One region of the Pseudomonas sp. S3_C06 genome, then DNA from elsewhere that is predicted to be linked to it. Evidence: predicted binding sites of a transcription regulator. Region 1 holds the regulator's gene; each other region holds the start of a gene.
The links. The regulator sigma-54, encoded in region 1, starts transcription at its own class of promoters, with help from an activator protein. The targets are predictions, from matches to a motif close to ANTGGCATNNANNTTGCTNT.
Positions count from the first base shown of each region.

Region 1 (7,874 bases):
GGGCATGACCTTGCTGGTCGCCCACGGGCTGGAATGGCTGAACCTCGAACCGAGGCTGTTGCGGGCGTTGCAGGGTGGTGCGATCTGCGCCCTGGGCACGGCACTTGGCGCTGTGCCGGTGCTGGTGATTCGGCGTATGCCGCAGGCGCTCAGCGATACGTTGCTGGGGTTTGGCGCCGGCGTGATGCTAGCGGCGACGGCGTTTTCGCTGATCGTACCGGGAATTGCCGCCGCCGAAAGCCTGGGTCTGACTCCGTGGGGTGCCAGCGGCCTGATCTGCTTCGGCATCATGCTCGGCGCTTTCGGGCTGTATCTGGTCGATCGCAAAGTTTCCGGCGCCTCACCGGAAATGCTCGTCGGCACGGTCGAACATCCGGTCATTCCGCCGCGGATCTGGTTGTTCGTGTTTGCCATCATTGCCCATAACATCCCTGAAGGTATGGCCGTCGGCGTGTCTGCCGGTGGCGGCATGCCGGATGCGGACAGTCTGGCCATGGGCATCGCTTTACAGGATGTGCCGGAAGGTCTGGTGATTGCATTGGTCTTGGCCGGGGCAGGGATGTCGCGGGTCAAAGCATTTTTAATCGGAGCGGCGTCAGGTCTGGTCGAGCCGGTGTTTGCGCTGCTGTGTGCCTGGCTGGTCGGTCTGGCGCAGGTATTGTTGCCGATAGGTCTGGCACTGGCGGCGGGGGCGATGTTGCTGGTGGTGACCCACGAGGTCATCCCGGAATCACGACGCCATGGTCATGAAAAACTGGCCAGTCTTGGCTTGTTGATCGGGTTTTGTCTGATGATGGTGATGGATACGGCGTTGGGTTGAAGTAGATCAACAGATCGCAGCCTTCGGCAGCTCTTACGGGGAAGATTTGTGCGTCGCGGGCTGCGATTTTTTGCCTCAGGTTTTCAACCACCTTCGCCGAAGTAGTCGTTGATCAGATCAACCAATGCCTGCAAGGCTTCATCAGCCTGTTCACCCTCGGTACTCAGTTGGATGACCGTACCCTTGCCGGCAGCTAGCATCATCATGGCCATGATGCTTTTTCCGTCGACCATGGATTCGGGAGTGCGCCCGACTCTGATAGTACAATTCTTGAACTCGCCAGCAACCCCGACAAACTTGGCCGATGCGCGGGCATGCAGGCCCAGCTTGTTGATGATTTCGATTTCCAGAGCAGGCATCGCGGTGTGAATCCTTTAAGTGAGGTCGCGGTGGCGAACCTGGACGTTCTTCAGGGTTTTCTGCAGGGCCTGACCCAGACGTTCGGTCAGGTAGACGGAGCGGTGATGCCCGCCGGTGCAGCCAATGGCAATGGTGACGTAGGCACGGTTGCTGGCGGCGAAGCGCGGCAGCCACTTGTGCAGGTAGGTGAAGATGTCCTGAAACATTTCTTCGACCTCCGGCTGTGCCGCCAGGTATTCAGCCACCGGCGCATCGAGACCCGATTGCGCACGCAGTTCCGGCTTCCAGTACGGATTGGGCAGGCAGCGCACATCGAACACCAGATCCGCATCCACCGGCATGCCGCGCTTGAAGCCGAAGGACTCGACCAGAAATGCGGTGCCCGGCTCTGGCTGATTCAGCAGACGCAGCTTGATGGAGTCGCGCAACTGGTACAGGTTGAGGTTGGTGGTGTTGATTTTCAGGTCGGCGAGGTCGGCGATCGGGCCGAGCAGGGCGGTTTCATCCTGGATCGCTTCGGCCAGCGAGCGATTGGCGTTGCTCAGTGGATGGCGTCGGCGGGTCTCGGAGAAACGCTTGAGCAGGGTTTCTTCGTCGGCGTCCAGATACAGGACATCGCACTGGATGTGCTTGGCCCGGACATCTTCAAGCAACTCGGGAAAGCGCGTCAGATGGCTCGGCAAGTTACGCGCATCGATCGACACGGCCACCAGCGGTTGCGCCAGCTCAGTGTGAATCAGCGCGCGTTCGGCCAGTTCCGGCAACAAGCCTGCGGGCAGGTTGTCGATGCAGTAATAGCCGTTGTCCTCAAGGACATCCAGAGCCGTACTTTTACCCGAGCCGGAACGGCCGCTGACGATGATCAAACGCATGATTAATGCCCGTTCTGCTCGCTCAGGACGACCTGATACAAGGCTTCGCTACTCGGTGCGCTACGCAGCTGTTCGCGCACTTCCTTACGATCCAGCATGCTGGCGATCTGACGTAGCAACTCCAGATGCGCATCGGTGGCGGCTTCCGGGACCAGCAAAACAAACAGCAGGTCAACCGGAGCGCCGTCAATGGCGTCGAAATCGATCGGAGCGTCAAGGTGCATCAGCGCGCTGATCGGCGCTTGGCAACCCTTGAGGCGGCAATGGGGGATGGCGATGCCGTTACCAAAACCGGTGGAACCGAGTTTTTCACGGGCAATCAACGCCTCGAAGACATCCTGCATGGCCAGATCCGGCACTTCGCGGGCGATCAGGTTGGCAATTTGTTCGAGGGCTTTCTTTTTACTGCCGCCCGGCACGTTCACGAGGGAACGGCCGGGGGTCAGGATACTTTCAAGTCGGATCATGGAATGGGGGGTTATCGACCTGTCGCGCCCTGGAGGAGGCTTTGGGTCTTTTCCTTATGCTTTTTGAGTTGGCGATCCAGCTTGTCGGTCAGTAGGTCAATGGCGGCATACATGTCGTCATGCTCGGCATTGGCAACCACTTCTCCGCCGGGAATATGCAAGGTGGCTTCGATTTTCTGCTTCAGCTTTTCGACGCACATCGTGACTTGCACGTTGGTGATCTTGTCGAAATGGCGCTCTAATCGGTCGAGTTTTTCGTTGATGTAGGTGCGCAGAGGTTCGGTCACTTCCAGTTGGTGTCCACTGATGTTGACTTGCATACAGCTTCTCCTTCGTTGCCAGTGCATAAAGCGGCAGGCTGGATAGCCTGCCACTGGAACGCTGTAACGTGGCTTACATCAACCGCTTGCGTTCGCTCGAAGGCGCGATCCCGAGGGATTCGCGGTACTTGGCGACGGTGCGGCGAGCCACCTGAATGCCTTGTGCCTCCAGTAAACCAGCGATCTTGCTGTCACTCAACGGCTTTTTCTGATTTTCCGCAGCAACCAGTTTTTTGATGATCGCGCGGATCGCCGTGGACGAGCATTCGCCGCCTTCGGAGGTGCTGACGTGGCTGGAGAAAAAGTATTTCAGCTCATAAATACCGCGCGGGGTATGCATGAATTTCTGCGTGGTCACCCGTGAAATCGTCGATTCGTGCATGCCGACCGCTTCGGCGATGTCATGCAGGACCAATGGCTTCATCGCTTCGTCGCCGTACTCCAGAAAACCGCGCTGATGCTCGACGATCTGGGTGGCAACTTTCATCAGGGTTTCGTTGCGGCTCTGCAGGCTCTTGATGAACCAGCGGGCTTCCTGCAACTGATTGCGCATGAAGGTGTTGTCGGCGCTGGTGTCGGCGCGGCGGACGAAACCAGCGTACTGGGCGTTGACGCGCAGCCGTGGCACCGATTCCTGATTGAGTTCGACCAGCCAGCGTTCGTTGTCCTTGCGCACGATCACGTCGGGCACGACGTATTCGGCTTCGGTTGATTCGATCTGTGAACCCGGGCGCGGATTAAGGCTTTGCACCAGCTCGATGACCTGACGCAGTTCGTCTTCCTTGAGCTTCATGCGCCGCATCAACTGGCTGTAGTCGCGGCTGCCAAGCAGGTCGATGTAATCGCTGACCAGACGTTTCGCTTCAGCCAGCCAAGGTGTCTTGGCCGACAACTGGCGCAATTGCAGCAGCAGGCATTCGCCGAGATTGCGCGCGCCGATGCCGGCCGGTTCGAACTGCTGGATGCGGTGCAGGACGGCTTCGATTTCGTCCAGTTCGATGTCCAGTTCCGGGTCGAACGCCTCAAGGATCTCTTCGAGGGTTTCGTCCAGGTAGCCCTGATTGTTGATGCAATCGATCAGGGTCACGGCGATCAGGCGATCGGTGTCGGACATCGGCGCAAGGTTCAGTTGCCACAGCAGGTGGCTTTGCAGGCTCTCGCCGGCGGACGTGCGTGTGGTGAAATCCCACTCGTCATCGTCGCTGCTGGGCAGGCTGCTGGCGCTGGTCTGGTAGACGTCTTCCCAGGCCGTGTCGACCGGAAGCTCGTTGGGGATGCGCTCGTTCCATTCGCCGTCCTCGAGGTTGTCGACCGTCGGGGCGGTTTCCTGATAGGACGGTTCCTGGATCTCGGTGTTGGGCTTCTGTTCGGCGTTGTCAGCCATGGGGTCGGAATTATCGAAGTCTTCGCCTTCTTCCTGGCGTTCGAGCATCGGATTGGATTCCAGCGCCTCCTGGATTTCCTGTTGCAGATCCAGGGTCGACAATTGGAGCAGGCGGATGGCCTGTTGCAGCTGCGGTGTCATCGTCAGCTGCTGGCCCATTCTCAAGACTAGCGATGGTTTCATGGCAGGGGCTTAACACCTTATTCGCCGGCGCTATGCGCCATCCACTACAGGGCGCCGAGGCGCCAAACTTAAGCAAATTATATGCCTGAAACTGAAGTGTTTGCCTAGAGCGCTGTAACAATTAAAGCGGATTAAATCCTGCTTGAATCGATACAGCGCCCCGGCGGCGCACCGGGCACTGTTGCGCTTACAGGCGGAACTCGTGGCCCAGATACACTTCCTTGACCAGATCGTTGGCCAGGATGGTTTCTGCATCGCCTTCAGCGATCAGTTGACCATCGTTGACGATGTAAGCGGTTTCGCAGATATCCAGCGTTTCACGGACGTTGTGGTCGGTGATCAGCACACCGATACCCTTGGCCTTGAGGTGGTGGATGATCTGCTTGATGTCGCCGACCGAAATCGGGTCGACACCGGCGAACGGTTCGTCGAGCAGGATGAATTTCGGTGCGGTCGCCAGTGCGCGAGCGATTTCCACCCGGCGGCGTTCACCACCGGAAAGGCTCATGCCGAGGTTGTCGCGGATGTGGCTGATGTGGAATTCCTGCAGCAGGCTTTCCAGCTCCTTGCGACGGCCGGCCTTGTCGAGTTCCTGGCGGGTCTCGAGGATGGCCATGATGTTATCGGCCACCGACAGTTTGCGGAAGATCGACGCTTCTTGCGGCAGATAGCCGATACCGGCCTTGGCGCGACCGTGCATTGGCTGATGGCTGACGTCCAGATCGTCGATCAGTACGCGGCCCTGATCGGCCTGTACCAGGCCGACGATCATGTAGAAGCACGTGGTCTTGCCGGCACCGTTCGGGCCGAGCAGGCCGACGATCTGGCCGCTGTCGATCGACAGGCTGACGTCACGCACGACCTGGCGGCTTTTATAGGCCTTGGCCAGGTGCTGAGCTTTCAGAGTTGCCATTACTGGGTTTTCTCGTCGGTTTTCTTCTTCGGCTGGATCACCATGTCGATGCGCGGACGCGCCTCGGTGACCTTGCTGCCGGTAGCGCGACCGGCGCTGGCCAGTTTCTTCACGGTGTCGTAGACGATTTTCTCGCCCTGAGTGACGTTGCCGTCTTTGTCGACGACCTTGGCCTTGTCGATCAGCACGACGCGGTTTTGCTGGGCGTGGTATTGAATCGTCACGCCGTAGCCTTGAACCGGTTTGGTGTCGCCCTGGGTTTGCAGCTGCTCGAAGTAAGCCAGGTTGCCCACGGAGGTCACTACGTCGATATCGCCATTCGGCGCGCGAGTCATGGTGACCGTGTTGCCTTTAACGATCATCGAGCCCTGGGTGATGATCACATCACCTTTATAGGTAGCGATGCCGTTCTTGTCATCCAGTTGGGCGTCGTCGGCCTGAATGCGGATAGGTTGCTGCTGATCGTTCGGCAGAGCCCAGGCGCTCACGCTTCCCAGTGCTGCGCCCAGACTGAGCAAAATAGGGAGGGTTTTAACGAGCCTCATACTGTCCTCTTACGTTCGATAGCAGGTGTATCCTGCTTTCCTTCAGGTACGCTTTCATTCCAACGCCAGTCGATACACCGCCAGCGCCGTCGATTCTAACGGGTTGCTCGGTCTGCGCATATTCCTGCTGCGGGAACACGGTCATGCGCGTGGAAGTGATCAGGATGTCACGCTTCTTTTCGTCGGTGCGCGCAACGCGTACCGAATCGATCAGCTCGACTTCGGTGCCGCCTGAGTTCACTTCACCGCGCTCACTGGTCACGTGCCACGGGAAGTCCGTTCCGCGGTACATGTTCAGATCGGGTTTGGTCACCAGCGTGACGTCGGTTGCCTTTACGTGCTCGGCCTTTTCCGACGTCATTTCATACTGCACCTTGCCATCCGGCAGGTATTGCAGGGTGTGCGTGTTGGTCGCATACCAGTCGATAGGCGTTTCCACCGAGGTGACCGGTGGTTTGTCGAGAAAGCGTTCCGGGCTGATATTCCAGTAGCCGACCGCGGCGAAAATCGCAGCGATGCAGCCGAACAGCAGGAAGTTACGAAATTTTTTGCTGAACATGGTTTGGCTCACAGGTACGCGGCGTTGGCCGCATCGAGGCGGCCCTGGGCGCGCAGGATCAATTCGCAGAATTCGCGGGCGGCGCCTTCACCACCGCGAGCGCGGGTCACGCCATGGGCGTGTTCGCGGACGAAGTCGGCGGCGTTGGCCACGGCCATGCCTAAACCTACGCGACGAATCACCGGCAGATCGGGCAGGTCGTCACCGAGATAGGCAACCTCTTCATAGCTTAGGCCCAGTTGCTCGAGAAGACCGTCGAGAACGACCAATTTGTCTTCGCGCCCCTGAAACAGGTGGGGGATGCCGAGGTTTTTCGCGCGACGCTCGACCACCGGGGTCTTGCGACCGCTGATGATAGCGGTCTGCACGCCGGCGTTCATCAGCATCTTGATGCCCTGGCCATCGAGGGTATTGAAGGTCTTGAACTCACTGCCGTCTTCGAGGAAGTACAGGCGCCCGTCGGTGAGAACGCCGTCGACGTCGAAAACCGCCAGTTTGATCGCTTTGCCGCGTTGCAGCAGATCGTTACTCATTACATGACTCCTGCGCGCAGCAGATCGGAGAGGTTGAAGGCGCCGACCGGGCGATCTTCCTCGTCTACGACTACCAATGCGTTGATTCGGTGGTCTTCCATGATTTTCAGGGCCTCGGCGGCCAGCATTTCCGGCCGGGCAGTCTTGCCGTGAGCGGTCATTACCTGATCGATGGTGGCGCTGCGAATGTCGATGCTGCGATCCAGCGTGCGGCGCAGATCGCCGTCCGTGAAGATCCCGGCGAGTTTGCCGTCAGTTTCAAGAATGACGGTCATGCCCAGACCTTTACGGGTCATTTCCATCAGTGCGTCCTTGAGCAGCGTGCCGCGCTGTACTTGCGGCAACTCCTGACCGGCATGCATGACGTTTTCCACTTTCAGCAACAGGCGACGGCCAAGGGCGCCACCCGGATGAGAAAAGGCGAAGTCTTCGGCAGTGAAACCGCGCGCCTCCAGCAACGCTACGGCCAGCGCATCACCCATGACCAGCGCTGCGGTGGTCGAGGAGGTCGGCGCCAGATTCAGCGGGCAGGCCTCATGTTCGACGTGAACGTTGAGATTGACCTCGGCCGCCTTGGCCAGCGGCGATAGCGGGTTGCCGGTGACGCTGATCAGCTGGATACCCAGACGTTTGATCAGCGGCAGCAGGGTGACGATTTCGTTGGTCGAGCCGGAGTTCGACAGGGCCAGAATCACGTCATCACGAGTGATCATGCCCATGTCGCCATGGCTGGCCTCGGCCGGGTGCACGAAAAAAGCCGGGGTGCCGGTGCTGGCCAGGGTCGCGGCAATCTTGTTGCCGATGTGCCCGGATTTGCCCATGCCGACCACAACTACACGGCCCTTGCTGGCCAGAATCATCTCGCAAGCGCGTACGAAATCGGCGTCGATATGGGGCAACAAGCCTTGTACGGCTTCC
Region 1 covers NZ_CP162747.1:4,922,581-4,930,454, forward strand. Annotated here, with positions in the region: gene AB4N44_RS21720 (ZIP family metal transporter) at 1-820, shown strand, start outside; gene AB4N44_RS21725 (HPr family phosphocarrier protein) at 904-1,179, opposite strand; gene rapZ (RNase adapter RapZ) at 1,195-2,052, opposite strand; gene ptsN (PTS IIA-like nitrogen regulatory protein PtsN) at 2,055-2,519, opposite strand; gene hpf (ribosome hibernation-promoting factor, HPF/YfiA family) at 2,531-2,839, opposite strand; gene AB4N44_RS21745 (RNA polymerase factor sigma-54) at 2,913-4,406, opposite strand; gene lptB (LPS export ABC transporter ATP-binding protein) at 4,594-5,319, opposite strand; gene lptA (lipopolysaccharide transport periplasmic protein LptA) at 5,319-5,864, opposite strand; gene lptC (LPS export ABC transporter periplasmic protein LptC) at 5,851-6,423, opposite strand; gene AB4N44_RS21765 (KdsC family phosphatase) at 6,432-6,956, opposite strand; gene AB4N44_RS21770 (KpsF/GutQ family sugar-phosphate isomerase) at 6,956-7,874, opposite strand, start outside.

Region 2 (7,874 bases), 970 kb from region 1:
GAGCGCCCTCGACTGCCGCGCAGAGGATTTTCTCCGACGCCGGCATTGTCCCTTGGGTCTTACTGCGCAGAATCGACGGCGCAATCGCCAGCATCTGCGCGACTTTCGGGTTCGACGGCGTGCCGCCCGGAATCTGATAACCCTTCACATCCCAGCGCTGCACTGCCGTCGGATTGGCAACGATCCAGGCGCGCGCCTTGGCCAGCAATTCATCGCGATCCGCCGCCAGTTCATCAATCAAACCCGCCTGTAACGCCTGTTGCGGACGCACTTTCTTGCCTTCGAGCAAATACGGCAGCGCCTTTTCGATGCCAAGCATACGCACCATGCGCACCACCCCGCCGCCGCCCGGCAACAGGCCGAGAGTCACTTCCGGCAGACCGAGTTGCACCGATGCATCGTCCAGCACCACGCGATGATGACAGGCGAGGCAGATTTCCCAACCGCCGCCCAGCGCCGCGCCGTTGATCGCCGCGACCACCGGTTTGCCAAGGGTTTCCAAAGTACGCAATTGCGCTTTGAGGGTCAGCACCATGTCGTAGAAAGCTTTGGCTTCAGGCTTGCCGACCTTGATCAGCTCATTGAGGTCGCCGCCGGCAAAGAAGGTTTTCTTCGCCGAGGTGATGATGACCCCGGCAATGTGGTCTTTTTCATCCACCAGACGGGCGACACACTCGGCCATCGCCTCGCGGTACACGGCGTTCATGGTGTTGGCGCTTTGGCCCGGCATGTCGATGGTCAGCACGACGATAGCGTCCTGGCCTTTTTCGTAACGAATGGCTTCGCTCATAACAAGGTTCCTTGTATTCGGGGCTCAGAGGCGTTCGATGATGGTGGCAATGCCCATGCCGCCGCCGACGCACAGCGTCGCCAGGCCATAGCGCAGGCGCCGGGCTTCCAGCTCATCGAGCAAAGTCCCGAGGATCGCGCAACCGGTGGCGCCCAGCGGGTGGCCCATGGCGATGGAGCCGCCGTTGACATTGACCTTGTCCGGATCGACAGCCATGTCCTTGATGAATTTCAGCACCACCGAAGCGAACGCTTCGTTGACCTCGAACAGGTCGATGTCTTCAACGCGCAACCCGGCTTTGGCCAGTGCCTTTCGCGTCGCCGGCGCAGGGCCGGTGAGCATGATGGTCGGGTCGGTACTGGTGACCGCTGTGGCGACAATGCGCGCCCGCGGTTGCAGGCCCAGCGCCCGTCCTTTGGCTTCAGAGCCGATCAACATCAGCGCCGCGCCATCGACGATCCCGGAACTGTTGCCCGGCGTATGCACGTGGTTGATTCGCTCGACATGGCTGTAGACCCGCAATGCCGTCGCGTCGAAACCCATCTGCCCGATCATTTCGAAGCTCGGCTTGAGCTTGCCCAAGCCTTCAAGGGTCGACTCGGCACGAATGAACTCATCGTGATCGAGCAAGATGATGCCGTTCTGGTCCTGCACCGGTACCAGCGACTTGTTGAACGAGCCGTCGCCCCGCGCCCGTGCAGCTTTCTGTTGCGAGTGCAAGGCGTAGGCATCGACGTCCTGTCGACTGAAGCCTTCCAGCGTGGCGATAAGGTCCGCGCCAACACCTTGCGGGGTGAAATGACTGTGCAGATTGGTCTGCGGGTCCAGCGCCCAGGCGCCGCCATCGCTGCCCATCGGTACCCGCGACATCGACTCGACGCCACCGACCACCACCAGGTCTTCGAAGCCCGAACGCACTTTCATCGCGCCAAGGTTGACCGCTTCCAGCCCCGAGGCGCAAAAGCGGTTGATCTGCACGCCCGCGACACTGACGTCCCAATCGGCGACTTGCACAGCGGTTTTGGCGATGTCCGAGCCCTGATCGCCAATCGGCGTCACGCAGCCGACCACCACGTCATCGACCTGACTGGTGTCCAGCGCGGTGCGCGCTTGCAGCGCGGTCAGCAGACCGGCCAGCAGGTTCACCGGTTTGACGCTGTGCAAGGCGCCATCGGCCTTGCCTTTGCCGCGTGGCGTACGTAACGCATCGAATATCAAAGCTTGGGTCATGACGTCCTCGAACCAGGGCGGTGAGTGATTTCCTGTGGCTCCACTCTTGCCCCGAGCGGCCATTGATTCAATGACCACAGCGCTCAATGCGCTTGACGCACGCGCTCAGACGGACGGTCGTCGGCGGCTGGGTGAACCGGTTCAGGTCAGCGAGTTGTCTAGCAAGCGGGCGGCACAGAAGCTGGCAATACGCCTCATGCCTTTTTAATCGCAATTCACCACAGCTCCATATGAAATGGATCTAAGCCAAGCGTGACGCGGGCCCTAAGGTAGTACATGTACGTCAGGGTCGTCGGGTTTTGCCGAGGCCGACGTTCTTCAACAGGAAGTGCAGCGCTTGCCGTCATGGATATGCAGGCAAGCATCAGGAAATAACAATAAAGGCGGTCAAGCCATGTTCAAACAACCGAAAGTTCGTCAAGCAGGGCTCATTCTTTTCGCCACGACGCTGTTGTTGATTTTGCCGAATCTGACCAAGGTCATCGGCTGAATCGAGCGGCAGGTGCTGTTCATCGCCACTGAAAATGTGACTGGCCCGCTACCCGGGCCAGCGTGGCTGTGCCAACCTTTGCGCACTCTCACGACATGGACGGCGATCATTTGAAAGCGCTCATTGTGTTCGGGGCAATGCTGCTGAGCATGCCCTTGTCTGCCGCACAGTTGGATCTGCAGCTGGGCGCAAACAGCCGCACCTGGCAGACCGAGGAGTTGCTCAAGCATCCTCAAGTGCAAACCCTCACCATCAAAAACGATGTGTCCTACAAAAAGGACATGACCTATCGCGCCGTACCTGTGGCCGCGCTGCTGACCGGGATCAAACCGCAAGATCACCTGCAAGCGGTGGCGCTGGACGGGTTCGCGGCCGAGCTGGCCGCAGCGCCGCTGCTCAACGCAAAAGGCGCACGGGCCTGGCTGGCCATTGAGGATCCGGCTCAGCCGTGGCCAGCGCTGTCAGAGGGCAAGCACAGCGCCGGGCCGTTTTATCTGGTCTGGACCGATCCGCAGGCCGGCAATATCAGCCCGGAGCAATGGCCGTTCGAAGTCGCGAGCATCAAGCGCTTGGCGCCGGTGGCCGAGCGCTTCCCTGCCCTGCTGCCGGATCCTGCGTTGAAGGCGGATGACCCAGTCAATCTGGGCTTTGCGCTGTTTCAGAAGAATTGTCTGGCCTGTCACCGGTTGAATGGTGCGGGGGATGCGCAGTTCGGGCCGGACTTGAACATTCCGTATAACCCGACCGAGTATTTCGGCGCGGATTTCCTCAAGCGTTACATTCGTGATCCGCAGAGTTTGCGTCAGTGGCCGCAGGCGAAGATGCCGGGGTTTTCGGTGGAGGTGTTGCCGGATGGCGATTTGCAGATGTTGGTGGGATATTTGAAACACATGGCTGGGCGCAAGGTTAAGCCCTGAGCACATTTCCTTGTAGGAGTGAGCCTGCTCGCGATAGCGGAGTGTCAGACACTGATAATTCAACTGTCAGACCGCTATCGCGAGCAGGCTCACTCCTACAAGGGTTTTGTGTTAGCCCGTTACTGTTGTTGTACGGAGATGACTGGGGTTGGTGAGACGAACACTTTCGCATGCATCTGCTCACACCCACCGCCCCGGCGCATGCCGCGCACCGGGCAGGCATCCAGATAATCCAGACCCACCGCCAGTTTCAGATGCCGCTCCGGCCGCGCCAGTTCATTGGTCACGTCAAAGCTGTACCAGGCGTCATCCAGCCAGGCCTCCGCCCAGGCATGGCTGGCCAGATGCTCGCAATCTTCGCTGTACAAGTAGCCCGACACATAACGCGACGGAATCCCGAGACTACGTGCACAAGCCAGGAACGCATGAGCGTGATCCTGACAAACCCCGGCACGCCCGGCGAAGGCTTCCGCCGCGCTGGTGTCGACTTCGGTGGAACCCGGAGTGTAGGTCATGTGCTGATTCAAACCGTGCATCAGATCGATCAGCGCGGTGCGATCGCGCCGCTGCTTGCAGGATCTCTCGGCGAACGCGCGCAATGCCTCGTCGGCCTCGGTCAATCGGGTAAAGCGCAGGAACGGCAGCGCCGACTGACTCTCATGCTCGGCCTCGCGCAGCTCATCGATATCAACCTGACCGCGAGCACCAATGATGATCGCTTCGTGCGGTTCATCCATGGTCAGCACGTGCAGGATGTTGCCGAACGGATCGAGTTGCGCGCGCACCGGGCGTGGCAGGTCGAGTTGCCAGCTCAACACGTGCTGACGCTCGCTGTCGTGGGGTGTCAGCCGCAGGTACTGGATGCTCGCCCGCACCTGATCTTCGTAGTGATAGGTGGTCTCGTGGCTTATGGAAAGTCTCATGCAGCCTCCAGGTAGGAACTGTGAATGGCGTTACCCAACTGGCGCACCAGCGGGATGAATTCGGTCAGCCAGGCGTGCAGGCCTTCCTCGAGAATTTCGTTGATGCCGGTGTAGCGCAGGCGCGCGTCCATCTCTGCCGCGAGGCGCTGGGCCGGTCGGCCATTGGCGCCGGGCAACTGCGCGAGAATCTGATCGATCTCCTCGGTGCAGGCGCGCAGTGAACGAGGGACATCGGCACGCAACAGCAGCAACTCGGCGACGTGACGGGCGCCGGGCGCATCGCGGTAGATTTCGGTGTAGGCCTCGAATGACGACAAGGCGCGCAGCAAGGCACTCCACTGGTAATAAGCGTGTGCCGTGCCGTCACTGACCGCTTCAGCCTGATCGCCGGCCATTTCATAACGTGCATCGAGCAACCGCAGGGTGTTGTCGGCGCGCTCGATAAACGTGCCGAGACGAATAAAGCGAAACGCATCGTTGCGCATGATCGTGCCGTAGGACGCGCCACGAAACAGGTGCGAGCGTTCCTTGATCCATTCGCAAAAGCGGCTCATGCCGTAACGGCTCAGACCCTGCTCGGCGATCCCGCGAATCTCCAGCCACGTCGCGTTGATGTTTTCCCACATGTCTGCGGTGATGCGTCCACGTACAGCATGGGCGCTGGCCCGCGCCGCGCCGAGGCAACTGTAGATGCTCGCCGGATTAGCCGCATCAAGGGCAAAAAAGTGCAGCAGGCGTTCGGCATGCAACGCGCCGTGACGCTCCAGATAATCATCAAGGGTGCCGGTGATCAGCAGCGGCATCGCCAGTTCGTGCAGACCATCGCCGCGACCGTCCTGCGGCATCAGCGACAGCGAATAACTGATGTCGAGCATCCGGGCGAGGTTTTCCGCCCGCTCCAGGTAACGCGACATCCAATACAGATCCGAGGCAGTTCTACTTAACATGGCAAGCTTCCTTCAATCCTCGACCACCCAGGTGTCCTTGGTTCCGCCGCCCTGGGAGGAGTTCACCACCAGAGAGCCTTCGCGCAGCGCGACGCGGGTCAAACCGCCGGGCACCACGCGGGTTTCGCGACCGGACAGCACAAACGGACGCAAGTCGATATGGCGCGGCGCAATGCCGTTTTCGACAAAGGTCGGACAAGTCGACAGCGACAGCGTCGGTTGCGCGATATACGCGTGGGGCTTGGCCTTGATCCGCTCGCGGAACGCGTCGATTTCGGCCGTCGTCGACGCCGGACCCACCAGCATTCCGTACCCGCCGGAGCCTTGGGTTTCCTTGACCACCAGATCTGGAAGATTGGCCAGCACATGGGAAAGTTCAGACGGATTGCGGCACTGCCAGGTCGGAACGTTCTTCAGGATCGGTTCTTCGTCGAGATAAAAACGGATCATGTCAGTGACAAACGGATACACCGATTTGTCGTCCGCCACACCGGTGCCGATGGCGTTGGCCAGTACTACGTTGCCGGAGCGATAGGACGACAGCAGCCCCGGCACGCCGAGCATTGAGTCCGGGTTGAACGCCAGAGGATCGAGGAAAGCGTCGTCGAGCCGGCGGTAGATCACGTCCACCGCTTTCGGGCCGTCGGTGGTGCGCATGAAGACCTTGTCATCACGCACGAACAGATCCGCGCCCTCGACCAGCTCCACGCCCATTTCCCGCGCCAAAAACGCGTGTTCGAAGAATGCACTGTTGAAGCGACCCGGCGTCAGCACCACCACACTCGGGTCGTCAATCGGGCTCGAGCTCTTCAGGGTGTCGAGCAGCAGGTTCGGGTAGTGATCGATTGGCGCAATGCGCTGGGCGGCGAACAGCTCCGGGAACAGGCGCATCATCATCTTGCGGTCTTCGAGCATGTAGCTGACGCCACTCGGTGTGCGCAGGTTGTCTTCAAGCACGTAATAGGTGCCGTCGCCATCGCGCACCAGATCGACGCCGGAGATGTGCGAATAGATATCGCGGTGCAGATCCAGACCTTGCATCGCCAACTGATATTGCTCGTTGGCCAGCACCTGTTCGGCAGGAATGATCCCGGCCTTGATGATGCGCTGCTCGTGATAGAGGTCGGCGAGAAACATGTTCAGCGCCTTGACCCGCTGGATGCAGCCGCGCTCGACGATCCGCCACTCGCTGGCGGGAATGCTGCGCGGAATGGTGTCGAAGGGAATCAGGCGCTCGGTGCCCTGCTCATCCCCATAGAGCGTGAAAGTAATGCCGGCGCGATGGAACAGCAGATCGGCCTCGCGTCGCCGTTGAGCCAGCAGCTCGTCAGGCGTGTCGGCCAGCCATCGGGCGAACTCCCGATAATGCGGGCGAACCTGGCCGCCGGCATCGTACATCTCATCAAAATAGGTGCGGATCATGCCGTACTCCTTGTCACCCGGACCTACAGGCCTTCGCAAGGCCCGTGCCATCGGCATAAACGCTTTGATTTCAATCGGTTGGATATTCACGCTACAGACACCGCACCATTCCTGTGCGGCAAATGCCCCAACCGGATTGCCCCCGCTTCATTGCGACGCACTGCATCGCCTATCACCAGCATAGTCAGAGTTGATTTCACTGCCCGGCGCTGCCTGCGGATAATCCGCGCATTCGCTGCAAAACTTCGCCGACTACCACGTCACGAAGCGCCCAGCTCAACTGATCGGGATTGCCTCGGCAGCCCGCCCCGCTGTAACCCTGACCGGTTTCCTCTCCTTATCGGTCTTCCCTTTTAGCCACCCTCTCCGGTGGCTTTTTTTTGCCTCGGTTTCTTGTTTCAGGGTTTTGCCACAGCGTTTGCTTACGCCGGAAATGACAACGGCCAACCCGAAGGTCAGCCGTTGTTCAACAAATGAAACCAGAGATCAGTTCAAACGGTGGCGGTTGCGCACCTCCTGTTTCACACCCCAGCCTTCGATAATGCCGCCCAGAGGTTCAACCACGGCAGAGAATCCCTGCTCGAAGTCGCCGATATCGTCATAGGTCGCGTACATCACTTTGCTTAATTCCAGCGCCCACGCACCGTCATCACGCACGCTGACCTGGGCATTGATGGATTCACCGCGAAATTTGCCTGCCGCCCTGCGCGCCCGCTCCTCGTCCGGGAAAATCGCGTAGAACTCGATGGGATGGAATCGGGAAAAATCGAAACCGCCTTCTTTCATGCGGCGCAGAACATTGCTGCTGATGTCTTCTTGATAGGCTGTGCTCATGAATCGTCCCCCTCGCATAGATGGATAGACTTTCCGTATTCCCGCCCCGGGCCTGTGGCCAAAGTACGACGGCAACGTGGTTGCACGCGGGAACAAGCATGTAGCTGACAAGACCAGACCTTAGCGATCCGTTCGCTGATCTCGCTTGCAGAGTAGCCCCAAGATAGAGCTGCTGCCAAGGCCTGGTTGCTTCGGATGAAGGAAGATTTTCAGATTGGGGTGATGCTGCGGATTTCGATGCTGTTCTGGGTTTTCAGGCTTTTGACGCCAGCATCGGCGGTGCGCCCTTCCAGATCGTTCAGATCCAGTTCGGCGGCGACG
Region 2 covers NZ_CP162747.1:5,895,422-5,903,295, reverse strand. Annotated here, with positions in the region: gene AB4N44_RS26315 (3-hydroxyacyl-CoA dehydrogenase NAD-binding domain-containing protein) at 1-790, opposite strand, end outside; gene AB4N44_RS26310 (acetyl-CoA C-acetyltransferase) at 815-2,020, opposite strand; gene AB4N44_RS26305 (c-type cytochrome) at 2,606-3,427, shown strand; gene AB4N44_RS26300 (transglutaminase family protein) at 3,547-4,350, opposite strand; gene AB4N44_RS26295 (alpha-E domain-containing protein) at 4,347-5,297, opposite strand; gene AB4N44_RS26290 (circularly permuted type 2 ATP-grasp protein) at 5,310-6,719, opposite strand; gene AB4N44_RS26285 (ribonuclease E inhibitor RraB) at 7,206-7,553, opposite strand; gene AB4N44_RS26280 (hypothetical protein) at 7,763-7,874, opposite strand, start outside.
Region 2: the regulator sigma-54 is predicted to act here: its motif matches at 6,752-6,771, upstream of AB4N44_RS26290 (circularly permuted type 2 ATP-grasp protein).

Region 3 (7,874 bases), 1.0 Mb from region 1:
CAGAAAACCTTTGCTCGCCGCCAGCGCCGGAGCGGGTGTGACCAGGCGCAAAGCGTCCTGATTCTCCGCGCGTGGGCCGGTGGCGCTGGCTTCGGCAAAGCTCAGTTGCAGGGCCATTGATGCCTCAGACCCGCGCCGCCGTCACCGCTGCCGAGCCCCAGGTGGTTCTCCAGCGACGCTTGACGCCGTGCAGACCAAACCACGCCAATACGCCGAGGCTGGCGAACAACCACAGGGCCAGTTGATAGCTGCCGGTGCTTTGTTTGATCGCGCCCATGCCGGCGGCCAAGGCAAAACCGCCGATGCCGCCGGCCATGCCGATCAACCCGGTCATCACGCCGATCTCCAGACGAAAGCGCTGCGGCACCAGTTGGAAAACCGCACCATTGCCTGCCCCTAAACCGAGCATCGTGCAGACGAAAAACGCCAGTGCCGCGTAGGAACTTGGCAGGTTGAAGCCGACGGCCGCGATGCACACGGCAGCGACGGTGTACATCGCCAGCAAGGTGCGTATGCCACCGAAACGGTCAGCCAGGGCGCCGCCCAGCGGACGCATCAGGCTGCCGCCGAACACGCAGGCTGCGGTGTAGTAACCGGCCGTCACCGGGCTCAAGCCGTATTGATCGTTGAAGTAGCCGGGCAGGGCGCTGGCCAGACCGATGAAACCGCCGAAGGTCACGCTGTAGAAAAACATGAACCACCAACTGTCACGGTCGCCGAGGGCTTTGAAGTAGTCAGCCATGGCTTTGGCTTTTGGCCGCTCAGGCGCATTTTTTGCCAGCCAGGCGAACAGCACCAACGTCAGGATCAACGGAATCAGAGCGAAACCGAAAACATTGCTCCAGCCGAACGCAGCGGCGAGCACCGGCGCAAGCAATGCGGCGAACACGGTGCCGGAGTTGCCCGCACCGGCAATGCCCATGGCTTTGCCCTGATGCTGCGGTGGATACCATTGCGAGGCCAAGGGCAGGGCGACGGCAAACGACGCGCCGGCCATGCCGAGGAACAGGCCGAGTATCAGCGCCTGTTCATAACTGTGGATGCCGATTTTCCAGGCGCCGAACAATGCGCAGATCACGATGACCTGGCCGATCAGACCGGCGGTTTTCGGCGACAACCGATCGGCGAGCATGCCCATCACAAAACGCAGCACCGCACCGGCGAGGATCGGCGTGGCGACAACGAGGCCGCGTTGCTGCGTGGTTAGCTGCAGGTCGGCGGCAATCTGCACCGCCAACGGGCCGAGCAGGTACCAGACCATAAAGCTCAGGTCGAAATAGAGGAAGGCCGCGAACAGGGTCGGGGTGTGGCCGGATTTCCAGAAGCTTGAATTCATCGCGCACCTCAGCTGAAAAGAGTCTCGAAAGGAGTCATGCAACAGCAGGTGGGGCGCCGCCACGGCCGCACCACCGGCCCCGAGCTGTGGGGCCAAAACGCAAAAACGCCGCTACCTGATTCGCCGAAGGGGCGAACGGGGTGAGCGACGTCTTTGTCGTGGGTGGGGCAACCGCCGTTGGTTACCTGTGCGTTTTACATAGCGAGATTTGTGCCAACAGCCGGAAAATCAAAAGCCCCTCACCCTAACCCTCTCCCGGAGGGAGAGGGGACTGACCGAGGTGTCTTGCGCCAAACATCGACCTGAAAGACCTAGTCGATTATGGATTCACAGCAGAAATTGCAAGTCGGCGTACATCGCGAGCATCCCCCAATCAGTCCCCTCTCCCTTTGGGAGAGGGCTAGGGTGAGGGGGCTCTTAAGAGGACACCTCAACCCAGCAACTCACTCATGGCAATAATCTGCTCCGCCACCTGAATCAGCTTCTGCTGCCGGCTCATCGCTTGGCGCCGCATCAAGGTGTAAGCCTCTTCCTCATTGCAGTCCTTCATCTTCATCAGCAACCCTTTGGCCAGCTCAATACGCTTGCGCTCAGCCAATTGCAGGTCTCGCGCCTGCAACTGCGCGCGCAAGGCCTGATCACTCTCGAATCGTGCCATCGCCACATCAAGAATCGGCTGCAAACGCTGGGCGTGAATGCCTTCGACGATGTAGGCACTGACCCCGGACTTGATCGCCTGACGCATCACTCCGGGGTCATGCTCGTCGGTAAACATCACAATCGGCCGAGGCTGGTCGCGGCTGACCAGCACGACTTGCTCCATGACATCGCGGCTCGGTGACTCGGTATCGATCAGGATTACGTCCGGGCGCACCGTTTCGACGCGCGCGGGCAGGTCGATGGTCAGGCCGGACTCATCAATCACCTCGAAACCGGCTTCGGTCAATGCGGCTTTCAGGCGCCCGACTTTTTTCGCTGTGTCGTTGATCAACAGAATGCGCAACATGTTCGCGGTCTCCTGTCAGCGGCGGGCGAGAAGAGGGGCGTCGTCGTTCAACGCGTGCAGCTTGAAGCTGCGCGCGTAAGCGGCCGGGTCGCTGCCGTCCCAGATTTTGCCGTCGAGCAACTGGCTGCTGCGCATGTCGGTGCCCCACGCGGCAACACCGAGCTCAGTAGCGGCGTCGCGATACAGATCGAGTTGCTGAACCTGACGGGCGACAGCGAGGTAATCCGGGTCTTCACGCAGCAAGCCCCAGCGGCGGAACTGGGTCATGAACCACATACCGTCCGACAGATAAGGCAGATTCACTTCGCCATTGCCGTGAAAGCGCAGCGCGTGCGGATCCTGCCAGCGATTGCCGAGGCCATCGGCATAATCGCCGAGAAAACGCGGTTCGATGCACGAAAGCGGAGCGTCCAGATATTCCGGCGCGCTGAGCAACTGCGCGGTGCTGCGACGGTTTTCCGGGCTTTCCTCAATGAAACGGCTGGCCTCAAGAATCGCCATCACCAACGCCCGCGCGGTGTTCGGGTATTGCTCGACAAAATCGCGGGTGCAACCAAGGACTTTTTCCGGGTGATCGGGCCAGATGGTCTGACTGGTGGCCAGGGTAAAACCCAGATTCTGCTGCACCGCGCTAGCAGCCCAAGGCTCGCCGACGCAAAAGCCGTCGATGCGCCCGGCTTGCAGATGCGCAACCATTTGCGGCGGCGGCACCACCACACTGTCGACATCCTGCAACGGATGAATGCCCTGACTCGCCAGCCAGTAATACAGCCACATCGCATGAGTGCCAGTGGGAAAGGTCTGGGCGAAGGTGAGTTTTGCGCGGCTTTGGTGCACGTGCCGATCCAGCGCTTCAGGACTGCTCACGCCGAGGTTCTGCAGGCCGTGCGACAGGTTGAGGCTTTGGCCGTTCTGGTTCAGCCCCATCAGCACCGCCATGTCAGTCGGGGCGACACCGCCGATGCCCAAGTGAACGGCGTAGATCAGACCATACAGACTGTGGGCGGCATCCAGTTCGCCGCTGACCAGATTGTCGCGCAGATTCGCCCAAGAGGCCTGGCGCTTCAGGTTCAGCGTTAGTCCATAAGGCTGGGCAAAGCCCTGTGTAGCAGCAACGACAACCGATGCGCAGTCGCTCAACGCCATGAAACCGAGGTTGATTGCACTTTTTTCCGGGGCATCGCTGCCGTTGACCCAGGCCAGTGGCCCTACCGAAGGTTCATTCATACACCGCCACCTCGAAAAAAAGCGCCGCCGCGGACTTTGCGCAGGCAAAACCCGGGACGACGCCATTGTCCTTGCCCGCGTGCCGTCATTGGCCTGCGCGCTGATAGTCAAGGAGGGTGCAAGGCATATGCCAGTGCCAGTGATTTGCGCGTGCGCCTCGCGCCGCAGGTCGATGCCCGGCTATAATCGCCGCCTCTTTTCGCCGCCCGAGTCATCGCCGCCCATGTACACCCTGGCCCGTCAGCTGTTGTTCAAACTTTCCCCGGAAACCTCCCACGATCTGTCGCTGGATCTGATCGGCGCGGGTGGGCGTTTGGGTCTCAACGGCTTGCTGTGCAAGGCGCCGGCGAAGAAGCCGGTGACGGTCATGGGCCTGGAGTTCCCGAACCCGGTGGGGCTGGCGGCCGGTCTGGACAAGAACGGCGCGGCCATCGATGGCTTCGCGCAACTGGGTTTCGGTTTTGTCGAAATCGGCACCGTGACCCCGCGCCCGCAGCCGGGCAACCCGAAACCACGGATATTCCGCTTGCCGGAAGCCGAGGCGATCATCAACCGCATGGGTTTCAACAACCTCGGTGTCGATAACCTGCTGGCGCGTGTGGCCGCAGCGAAATACAAAGGCGTGCTGGGCATCAACATCGGCAAGAACTTCGATACGCCGGTTGAACGCGCGGTCGACGACTACCTGATCTGCCTGGACAAGGTCTACGCCCACGCCAGCTATGTGACGGTCAACGTCAGTTCGCCGAACACCCCGGGCCTGCGCAGCCTGCAGTTCGGTGATTCGCTCAAGCAGTTGCTCGCCGATCTGGCCACGCGCCGTGCTGAACTGGCGTTGCGTCATGGCAAGCATGTGCCGTTGGCGATCAAGATCGCGCCGGACATGACCGATGAAGAAACCGCGCAGGTTGCCCAAGCGCTGATCGAAACCGGTATGGACGCGGTGATCGCGACCAACACCACCCTGAGCCGTGTTGGCGTTGAAGGCATGGAGCATGGCGACGAGGCGGGCGGTTTGTCGGGTGCGCCGGTTCGTGAGAAGAGTACGAACACCGTGAAGGTGCTGGCCGGTGAGTTGGCTGGGCGGTTGCCGATCATTGCGGCGGGCGGGATTACTGAAGGCAAGCATGCGGCCGAGAAGATTCTCGCCGGTGCGAGCCTGGTGCAGATCTACTCCGGCTTCATCTATAAAGGCCCGGCGCTGATTCGTGAATCGGTAGACGCGATCGCCGCCCTGCGCTGATCCAATTGTGGGAGCGAGCCTGCTCGCGAAGGTGCCAGTTCAGTCAATATTTCTGTGACCGACACGCCGCTTTCGCGAGCAGGCTCGCTCCCACAGGTTTCGTGTTCCAGCACAAAAAATGAGTTTTCCGGCATAAAAAAGGGCTCCTCGAAGGAGCCCCTGGGCCGGAGCCCGCCGTCCGGGAAGGACGTGCATGGTAAGTCGTTACAAATTCAGATTGTCGTGTCGGAATTAATGCCCTGTGTCAGCCGACGGCGTGAAGTTCGTTGAGTCTGTGGATTCCCGCAGTGCCGGTCATACCGTCCCAGTTGTCGCCGCGTCCTTCTCGCCAGCCGTTAATCCAGGCTTGGCGTACCGACGGTAGAGTAAATGGGCAAAGCTCACGGGATTTGCCACCAACGCCATATTGATATCCGCGCAAAAATGCTCTTTCCAACGGATCACGCTTAAGTCTTCTCATAGGGTGTTTCCCTCACTTGTTGACTGTTTTGTGTCGCGTTGACCTCAACTGAGGTCTGGCAGAAGAAACCTGCCATGGTGCGGCTCGCTGCCGGCGTGGCGAGCCAAGGTGTTGACGCCGTTGCGACGTCAACCTGTGTTCATTTCTAACCAATGAGTCACAGCGATGGAATGACCGTTTTGTCATAAGGACGTAACGAAAAGAGTGCTATAGCGATAAGTAACCGCTTATTTATTGAACGTTTATTGAGCAAACCCCGGTATGATCGGCCCCGCGCTGGATGATGGGGTTAATTCTTTAGTGAGAATGACCCACGTTTGCGCTGGGGTATAAAGCGACGAAGGGTCGCTTTAAGACTTTTTGTTGCATCACCTTTTTTATCTGTCCCGGCATCTAAGCTCTTTTAACCCGAGCAGCGGGGATGGAACGGCACACCTTCGTGCCACGCGGGCGCTCTTTTAGAAAAGCGCCTGATTGAAAACCGGATCGGCAATGCGTTGCCGATTCACTAGCCAAAGGCTCTGGAAATACCATGTCCGACCGTTTCGAACTCTTCCTCACTTGCCCTAAAGGCCTTGAAGGCCTGCTCATCGAGGAAGCCGTCGGGCTTGGCCTTGAAGAAGCGCGCGAGCACACCTCCGCCGTGCGTGGCATGGCGACCATGGAAACCGCTTATCGCCTGTGCCTCTGGTCGCGTCTGGCCAACCGCGTATTGCTGGTGCTCAAGCGTTTCCCGATGAAAGACGCTGAAGACCTCTACCACGGTGTGCTCGACATCGAGTGGCAGGATCACATGCTCAGCGACGGCACCCTGGCCGTCGAATTCAGCGGCCACGGCTCAGGCATCGACAACACCCACTTCGGTGCCCTGAAAGTCAAAGACGCCATCGTCGACAAACTGCGCACCCCGCAGGGCGACCGTCCGTCGATCGACAAGCTCAACCCGGATCTGCGCATTCACCTGCGTCTGGATCGCGGCGAAGCGATCCTCTCCCTCGACCTGTCCGGCCACAGCCTGCACCAGCGCGGCTATCGCTTGCAGCAAGGGGCGGCACCGCTGAAGGAAAACCTCGCGGCAGCCATCCTGATCCGTTCCGGCTGGCCGCGCATTGCTGCCGAAGGCGGCGCGCTGGCTGACCCGATGTGCGGCGTCGGTACGTTCCTCGTCGAAGCCGGCATGATTGCCGCCGACATGGCGCCGAACCTGCGCCGTGAGCAGTGGGGCTTTACCGCGTGGCTCGGTCACGTGCCGGCACTGTGGAAAAAACTCCACGAAGAAGCCGTCGAACGTGCCGCTGCCGGTCTGGCCAAGCCACCGTTGTGGATTCGTGGCTACGAAGCTGATCCGCGTCTGATTCAGCCGGGTCGCAATAACGTTGAGCGTGCGGGCCTGAGCGAGTGGATCAAGATCTACCAGGGCGAAGTCGCGACCTTCGAGCCGCGTCCTGATCAGAACCAGAAAGGTCTGGTGATCTGCAACCCGCCGTACGGCGAGCGTCTCGGTGACGAGGCCAGCCTGCTGTATCTCTACCAGAACCTCGGCGAGCGTCTGCGTCAGGCCTGCCTGAATTGGGAAGCGGCGGTGTTCACCGGCGCCCCGGATCTGGGCAAGCGCATGGGCATTCGCAGCCACAAGCAGTATTCGTTCTGGAACGGCGCGCTGCCGTGCAAGCTGCTGTTGATCAAAGTGCTGCCGGATCAGTTCGTCACCGGCGAGCGTCGCACCCCGGAACAGCGTCAGGCCGAGCGCGAGCAAGCGGCTTACGACCAGACTCCGGACGAGCCGCAAGAGCGCAAGTTCAACAAGAACGGCAACCCGATCAAACCGACGCCAGCCCCGGTTCCGGTGATCGAGCAGCCGCGCTTGAGCGAAGGCGGGCAGATGTTTGCCAACCGCCTGCAAAAGAACCTCAAGGCCATGGGCAAGTGGGTCAAGCGCGAAGGTATTGATTGCTACCGCGTCTACGATGCCGACATGCCAGAGTACGCGATGGCCATCGACCTGTACCACGATTGGGTGCACGTTCAGGAATACGCCGCGCCAAAATCGATCGACCCGGAAAAAGCCTCGGCACGCATGTTCGATGCACTGGCAGCGATCCCGCAGGCACTGAACGTCGACAAGAGCCGCGTGGTGGTCAAACGCCGCGAGCGCCAGAGCGGCACCAAGCAGTACGAGCGTCAGGCTGCGCAAGGCAAGTTCAATGAAGTCAGCGAGGGCGGCGTGAAGTTGCTGGTCAACCTCACCGACTACCTCGACACCGGTCTGTTCCTCGACCACCGCCCAATGCGCATGCGCATCCAGAAAGAGGCCGCCGGCAAGCGCTTCCTCAATCTGTTCTGCTACACCGCGACCGCCAGCGTGCACGCGGCCAAGGGCGGCGCGCGCAGCACCACCAGCGTCGACCTGTCGAAGACTTATCTCGACTGGGCACGTCGCAACCTGTCGCTGAACGGCTATTCGGACAAGAACCGTCTGGAGCAGGGCGATGTGATGGCGTGGCTGGAAAGCAGCCGTGACGAGTACGACCTGATCTTTATCGATCCGCCGACCTTCTCCAACTCCAAGCGCATGGAAGGCATCTTCGACGTGCAACGTGAT
Region 3 covers NZ_CP162747.1:5,961,476-5,969,349, forward strand. Annotated here, with positions in the region: gene AB4N44_RS26565 (bifunctional protein-serine/threonine kinase/phosphatase) at 1-117, opposite strand, end outside; gene AB4N44_RS26570 (nitrate/nitrite transporter) at 125-1,336, opposite strand; gene AB4N44_RS26575 (ANTAR domain-containing response regulator) at 1,767-2,342, opposite strand; gene AB4N44_RS26580 (CmpA/NrtA family ABC transporter substrate-binding protein) at 2,358-3,569, opposite strand; gene AB4N44_RS26585 (quinone-dependent dihydroorotate dehydrogenase) at 3,793-4,812, shown strand; gene rmf (ribosome modulation factor) at 5,057-5,272, opposite strand; gene rlmKL (bifunctional 23S rRNA (guanine(2069)-N(7))-methyltransferase RlmK/23S rRNA (guanine(2445)-N(2))-methyltransferase RlmL) at 5,805-7,874, shown strand, end outside.
Region 3: the regulator sigma-54 is predicted to act here: its motif matches at 3,685-3,704, upstream of AB4N44_RS26580 (CmpA/NrtA family ABC transporter substrate-binding protein).